2 regions of the Bifidobacterium sp. ESL0775 genome follow, and region 1 is predicted to be linked to the other one. Evidence: riboswitches for the same ligand, from Rfam matches in the RefSeq annotation. Region 1 holds a riboswitch; the other holds the start of a gene.
The links. Region 1 has a riboswitch for thiamine pyrophosphate ahead of OZX73_RS02520 (thiamine-binding protein). Riboswitches for the same ligand answer to the same signal wherever they lie in the genome.
Positions count from the first base shown of each region.

Region 2: another riboswitch for thiamine pyrophosphate. It lies ahead of OZX73_RS03935 (ECF transporter S component); the one in region 1 lies ahead of OZX73_RS02520 (thiamine-binding protein).

Region 1 is NZ_CP113917.1:742,855-746,253, reverse strand. It holds gene OZX73_RS02525 (hypothetical protein) at 228-1,535, opposite strand; TPP riboswitch at 1,746-1,849, shown strand; gene OZX73_RS02520 (thiamine-binding protein) at 1,968-2,345, shown strand; gene OZX73_RS02515 (LacI family DNA-binding transcriptional regulator) at 2,433-3,399, shown strand, end outside.
Region 2 is NZ_CP113917.1:1,114,048-1,117,446, forward strand. It holds gene OZX73_RS03930 (dipeptidase) at 119-1,486, shown strand; TPP riboswitch at 1,959-2,080, shown strand; gene OZX73_RS03935 (ECF transporter S component) at 2,130-2,759, shown strand; gene OZX73_RS03940 (ATP-binding cassette domain-containing protein) at 2,844-3,399, shown strand, end outside.

The DNA.
Region 1 (3,399 bases):
TCAGGTTAAGATACCACGTCATGATAGGCAACAGTGGACAAGTCAGCACACACGCGATTGGGAAAAGCGAGAAACCAATTCTACTTAACCGAGCAGGCATTTTACCATCAAATCTCGTAGTTAATTCATCAAATGGACATGCCCAAACCAGAATCGTACCGGCCATTGCAAATCCCATGAATATCAGCCATGCAATACATCCAACGTTAATCATAAAATGCTGCATCTTATCTCCAGATAATGTAGGACAATATTCTCCAACATCCTCCTATACCCAATGCATTAAGGATAAGAGCACCGCTGTTCCGCAAGGCCGCCTTCGCCGCGGCTTTCAGTGAACCATTGATATTTACCGGATTCCCCCCACTCGTCACAAATGACAAAATGGCACTGACCAAATTCCACCCATATCGATTAAATAGTTGAGCCAAGGCCGATTGTGGTCGCGCATGCCGTGCAACATATAAAACACGGGAGACTTTAGACGCGGCTACCGCAAACGAGCCAATACCCATTGCGCAGCTGGCTGCATTAGCCACCCACCACCACCAACTCGGATCTGCAGTGACAGGGAATGCCGTATCTGTACTGCTTTCCACAACTTGGGTAAGGGTATTCCCAGAAATCTTATAGTGCGTGGGAATTGACATGCCATTGGCATCCACCGCCCAAGGTGTAGAAATGGTAGATACAATTTGCTCTGTTGTCACCGCCTTGGTTTTTTCCTCTGGAATTGCAGCCAGCTCAGCAAACTGCTCATCAGTAAGTTGGACAGTGTCAGTGGAATCGCCAATCACACTTTTGACAGCGTTTTCATAACGCTCAATCTCTGATTGTGGTGCAACTTGAGCGGTGACCGGAGCTTTCACATACACGGAGCCATCTGTTTGCTGCTCGAATTTCGCCCCTTTTGGAAGGCTATAAGAAAAGGGAATTTCCTTAGGAGCATCTTCGTTGGCAAGTATGGCTACAGTTTGAATCCCCTTGTCCGTGGCTGAAGTGACTGTACTGGTTGCGTTTCCCTGATCGCTGCTGACCACGGAACCATCCACCAAATTGGCACCGTCCCCATCACCAATTGGTTTAATTGAAACAGCTACACCTGAGGAATTAGTAGAAGTCAATGTTCCAGAACCATCCACATTAATCTTTCCAGCCTGAATCTCGGCTTCGGCCTGCTTCGAACCCTTTCCGACTTGATCAGTCTCTTTCAGATCGACAATATTTGCGGCAGAAGCCGCTTGAGCCAAATCCAGTGCCGATGTTGCATCGTTCGGATTGTAATTACCCGCCGCATCTGCGATTGCCGCGACATCGTTCGACCGACCTATTCTTTCAGACGAAGACACGACAGGAGGAGCAAGCGTGTCCTCTGCAACCTTACCCAACGTCAAAACATCAGTATCGCCCGCCGTGTCTGCCATCGCTTTTTCAGGACTAGCAATAGCCAATACCATGCACATAGCCAACGCAACGACGAAACCAATAGCCGCAATAATTCCGCTTCTCGGCGCTCTGAAACCTCTCATCATCATCTCCTTCTATTCTGATTTAAATTCTTCTGAATGAAGAATTTAAATGAAAATACCATAACCCGAAAAAACTGTCAAAACCTAAAGAACCGATGTAGAACAACCGCGCAAAGTACCGTGATTAACGCGTCTTGAATAAAGTATTTCTACGATTTCGAACTTTCAATTGGCTCGTCGAATACGTCAGTATGTCCGTGCGGCCACCTACCGTACAACTGCAAGCAGGGGAACCCGGCAGCGGGTTGAGAGTGGCGAAATCGCCAGACCCTTTGAACCTGATGGTCAACACCAGCGTAGGGAGCGATTTATGGACAATACGTCATGATTCATTACCATGAAGTGGTTATTCGACCCTCAATCCATTCTCATAGCCGGTCATAACCACATAATAGCCATTCAACAATCATAAGCAATACAACAAACAAGGAACATACTATGAGCAACCCAACCAACCGCAACGCCGTAAAACAGACCGTCCCAACCGACCCGGAAACCGGCAAACCCTACATCAACACCGTCGCCGCAGTGGCCATCGCCCCGTCAGGCACCGGTTCCGAGGCCAGTGAGTACGTGGCGCAGGCGGTAAACGTCATCCGCGAATCCGGCCTGCCCAACGAGACCAACGCCATGTTCACCAACATCGAGGGCGACCTCGACGACGTGCTCAAAACCGTGCGCGACGCGACGATGGTCCTCGCCGAACAGGGCTATCGCACCGGCGTCACCCTCAAACTTGACATCCGCCCTGGTTTCTCCGGCCAAATCAAAGAAAAGCAGAAGCTCGTTGACGAAATCCTGAGTCAAACGAAATAAACCACTGTTTGCCGCGGAATAGGTGGATAACGCAAAAAGCCGTCATGAAGTTTTATTTCGTCCTCAAAGGGGTATAAATTTAAAACCATGCTGACAATGAAAAACGTCGCGGAGAAGGCCGGAGTTTCAATCTCCACTGTCTCCTTGGTACTCAACAACAGAGATGCCGGACGTGTGAAGCCCAAAATCGCCACGAAGGTGCGGCAGATCGCGGATGAGCTGGGTTACAAGCCCAATCCGATGGCCCGAAGCCTGCGCACCAGCAAGACCGGCATCCTTGGGTTCATCGCCGAAGACATCTACAACATTCCCTACACTGCGCAGACCCTCCAGGGCGCGCAGGACGCCGCAAGCCATTACGGCTACATCATCCTCTTCGTCGACACGGACGGTTCGGCGAGCCAGGCCGAGCAGATCAACGTGCTCCAGCGCTACGGCATGGACGGGTTTCTCTATTCCAAGCCTTCCAGCCAGGTCACCGAAGTGCCGGAGGACCTCGTCCATTCCCCGCTCGTGCTCATCTCCACCAACACCGTCGACAACCGCTTCCCCATCGTCGAGCCGGACGAGTTCGCCATCGGCTACGACGCCACCAAGAGGCTGATCGACGCCGGCGCCAAGAAGATCGCCTACATCGGCAACGACGAGCCGACCATCGCCCAGGCCACCCGCATCGAGGGCTACCGCAAGGCCATCAAGGAGGCCAAGATCGGCTTCGACAAGGACCTCGTGGTCAACGTCTCGCAGGATGGCGAGGCCCTGCGCCGCGTCTCGGAGCTTTTCGACACGGAGAAGCCCGACGCCTTCTTCTGCTATGATGACGCACGCGCCTGGTACATCTACGAATGCGCCGCACGCCGCGGCCTGACGGTGGGCAAGGACATCTCCGTGATCGGTGTGGGCAACAACAGCAACGTCGCCGACACCTTCTCCCCCAAGCTCACCACCATCGCCATGCCGTATTACGAAATAGGCTATTGGGCGGTGTGCAAGCTGGTCTCGCTGATTGAGAAGCGCTCGCTGGGCAACGACCCGTTTCCCAAGAACCTCATCG
Region 2 (3,399 bases), 370 kb from region 1:
TCGCTCGGGTCGCGAATCGTCTTGGTATGGCTCGTTTTTCACCGGTTTCTGGCGTTTTTCGTGGGGCTGTGTGATTATCGAAGTGGATATGACTGAATCTCAAGAAAAGGAGCATGACATGGCTGCGTTGGCTGTTGAAGAGGTACGTTCGCGTGTGGACGGCGATTTCGGGCGGATCGTCGATTTGCTGAGCAAAAAGGTGGCACTGAAATCCATCTCGGCCGAAGGCATCACCGGCGAGCACATGCGTCGTTCGGCGCAATTCGTGGCCGATGAACTGCGCGCACGCGGCGTGGATGCCAAAGTGGTCCAGTCCAAGAACCCCGACGGCACTCCGGGCGCCTTTGAGGTTGTCGGCTCGAAGATCGTCGATCCCAACGCGCCGACCGTCTTGCTGTATGCGCACCATGACGTCCAGCCGGTGCCGGACGCCTCCGCATGGGACACCGACCCGTTTGTGGCCACCGAGGTCGATGGCCGTCTTTACGGACGCGGCGCGACCGATGACGGCGGCGGCATCGCCATCCATTCCGGCGCGCTGCATGCGCTCGGCGACGACCTCAAGGTCAATATCAAGGTCTTCATCGAAGGCGAGGAGGAGATGGGCTCGCCGAGCTTCATCCCCTTCATCGAGGCGCATCAGGACGAATTCGACTCCGACGTGATCATCGTGGCCGATTCCGGCAACTGGAGCGCCGAGATCCCCAGCCTCACCACGAGCCTGCGTGGCAACACCGATCTGGATGTCACCGTCAAGGCCTTGGAGCATCCGGTGCATTCCGGCCAATTCGGCGGCCCGATCCTCGACACCAACACGCTCTCGTCCATGTTGATTGCCTCGATGTATGACAAAGATGGTGCTTTGGATATTCCGGGACTGGAAGGTGGAGACCCGGTCGGCGGGCTCCAGCGCGACCTCGACGAGGCCAGTGTGCGGGCCGATTCCGGTGTGGTCGACTCCTATCGTTTCGCCGGCACCGGCTCATTGGCCTCGCGCCTGTGGACCAAGCCGAGCATCTCTGTCATCGGCTTCGACGCGCATCCGGTCGAAGGCTCGTTCAATGTCATCGCCAACGAGACCCGCTTCCGCCTCTCCATCCGCACCGCCCCTGGCCAGCGTCACGAAGAAGCGGCCAAGGCCGTCACCGACTTCCTCACCTCGCACGTGCCGTTCGGCGCCGAAGTCACGGTCTCGACGCTCGATGGCGGCATGGGCTGGAGCATGGATCCCAATGCCGAGGCCACGCAGGACGCGCTCGAGTCGATGCGTGAGGCGTTCGGCGTTAATCCGATCAACAAGGGCGAAGGCGGCTCGATCCCGTTCATCCCCGAACTGCAGCGCATCTTCCCGAAGGCCCAGGTCCTGGTCACCGGCCCCGAAGACCCCAAGGGCAACGCCCACAGCCCCAACGAGTCCGTCGACCTCACGAGCCTCAAAAACAACGTGATCACCGAGGCCCTGATCCTAGACAAACTGGCGAAGTAAGCAACATACTCGCTCGTCCCAACGGTTAGTCGTGGCGGAGCGGGATATACAATGTTCGGGACGCTCCTTGGCCGCTCGGCCGTGTCTTACGCCCGAACATCGCATATCCCGCTCCGCCACTAATGTATGAGGTTCCCTACTAGCTGTAACCGTAAAAATGATAAAGACCAAGGTCGATGTCACTGAAAGCGAATAGCTGCCGCATGCTCTAGGTCTTTTGCTATAGGTGGGCGCAATTGCGAGACCGCTGTCAATAGATTTCTTACTTCTGCGGCAGCTATTCGCTGGTGAGCCGCCTCCCGCAAGTACCTGTCAGTCAGATTCTTCCGCTACGCATTAGTGTGGGGTTGGGGCATGCGATGCTCGACCGTAAAGACTTGGCCAGAGCGGCCCGGAGCGTGTCGAGCATTGTATGCCCCAACCCCACACGACTCACGTCTCAAGATGTTTGACAGGGGATTGCTCTAGGATGACGAATTGACACGGGGGCTGTCTGCCTGCGCAAGCTGGCAGATGGCTGAGATGAGGATTTCCTCGACCGAATGAACGTGAGTCCGGACAATGCCGGCGCACGGACGTCTCTCTTTTCCCGTGCCTTATATGCGCGCCGATAGGCGGTGCGCACAGTGGAAAGGCACAAATCATGTCATCATCGAATCAAACGACCGTCATCTCGAAACCGAACCTCAAATGGCGCGTGGTCGATATCGCCGTCGCCTCGGTCATCGGCGTCGCCAGCGCGTTGATCTATTGGGCCGCGGCGTTGCTCTATGGCCCGGTCGCCTCGCCTCTTGACGCACTCGTTCCCGGGCTCGGAGGCCTGATGAACGGCTTCTGGCTCTTCGCCGGCCCCCTCGCCGCGGTCATCGTGCGCAAGCCGGGAGCCGCAATATACGCCGAAGTCGTCGCGGGAGTGCTCGAAGCGCTCTGGGGCAACACCTGGGGCGGCATGCAGACGTTTCTCATCGCGTTGGTGCAGGGGATCTTCGCTGAGATCGTCTTCCTTGTGGTGATGTACAAGGTCTGGAACCTCGTCACGGTCACGCTTTCCGGGACGATTTCCGCCATCAGCTGCTGGGCCTACACCTTCTTCACAAATCTGCAGGGATTCAAGATCACCGGCGTCTACGGCATCTGGAACCTCGTCGCCACGGTGATTTCCGGGGCGTTGGTGGCAGGCGTGCTGATGTGGTACCTCTACATCGCCATCGCCAAGACCGGCGCGATCGACAAGTTCGCCTCGGGCCGTCAGGTCCGTGCCTCATCCAAGTGAGCGTATTCATTAGGATTTTAGGTATCGATGGGAGAACGTATGCAAGGCGAGCAATCGAAGACATCCGATAGCCGAGAAGATGGCATGACGGTACAGTCCGTTTCGCATGCCAACGCGGCTATTGCCTCGACGGTTCCGCAGGATGGGGAACCTGCTGCCAGTACGGCTTCTCCCAAGGTGCCGCCCGCTTCGATCCGTTTCGAGAACTGGGGCTATCGTCACGCCTCACGCCGGCATTTCGCCGTGCGCGGCCTCAATCTTGACATCAAGCCAGGCGAGCGTGTGCTTTTGCTTGGGGCCTCAGGCATCGGCAAGTCGACGATACTGGAAGGCGCTTCCGGCCTGCTTGGCGGGGATGTGGTGGAAGCCACGAACGAAGGCGGACAAGGCGAAACCGGCCAGGTCGTCGCCGTCGAGGATTCGGAAGGCGGGGTGACCGAAGGCGGTGTCTTCATCGATGGCGACGTTCCGGCCGCCTGCGCCCATGGCCGGGTCGGACTCGTTTTGCAGGACCCCGACGCGCAGGCGATTTTCGAGCGTCTTGGTGACAATGTCGCCTTTGGCCCGGAGAACATGGGCGTGCCACGTTCCGAGATTTGGCAGCGGGTCAGGCAAAGCCTTGCCGCTGTAGGGCTTGAAG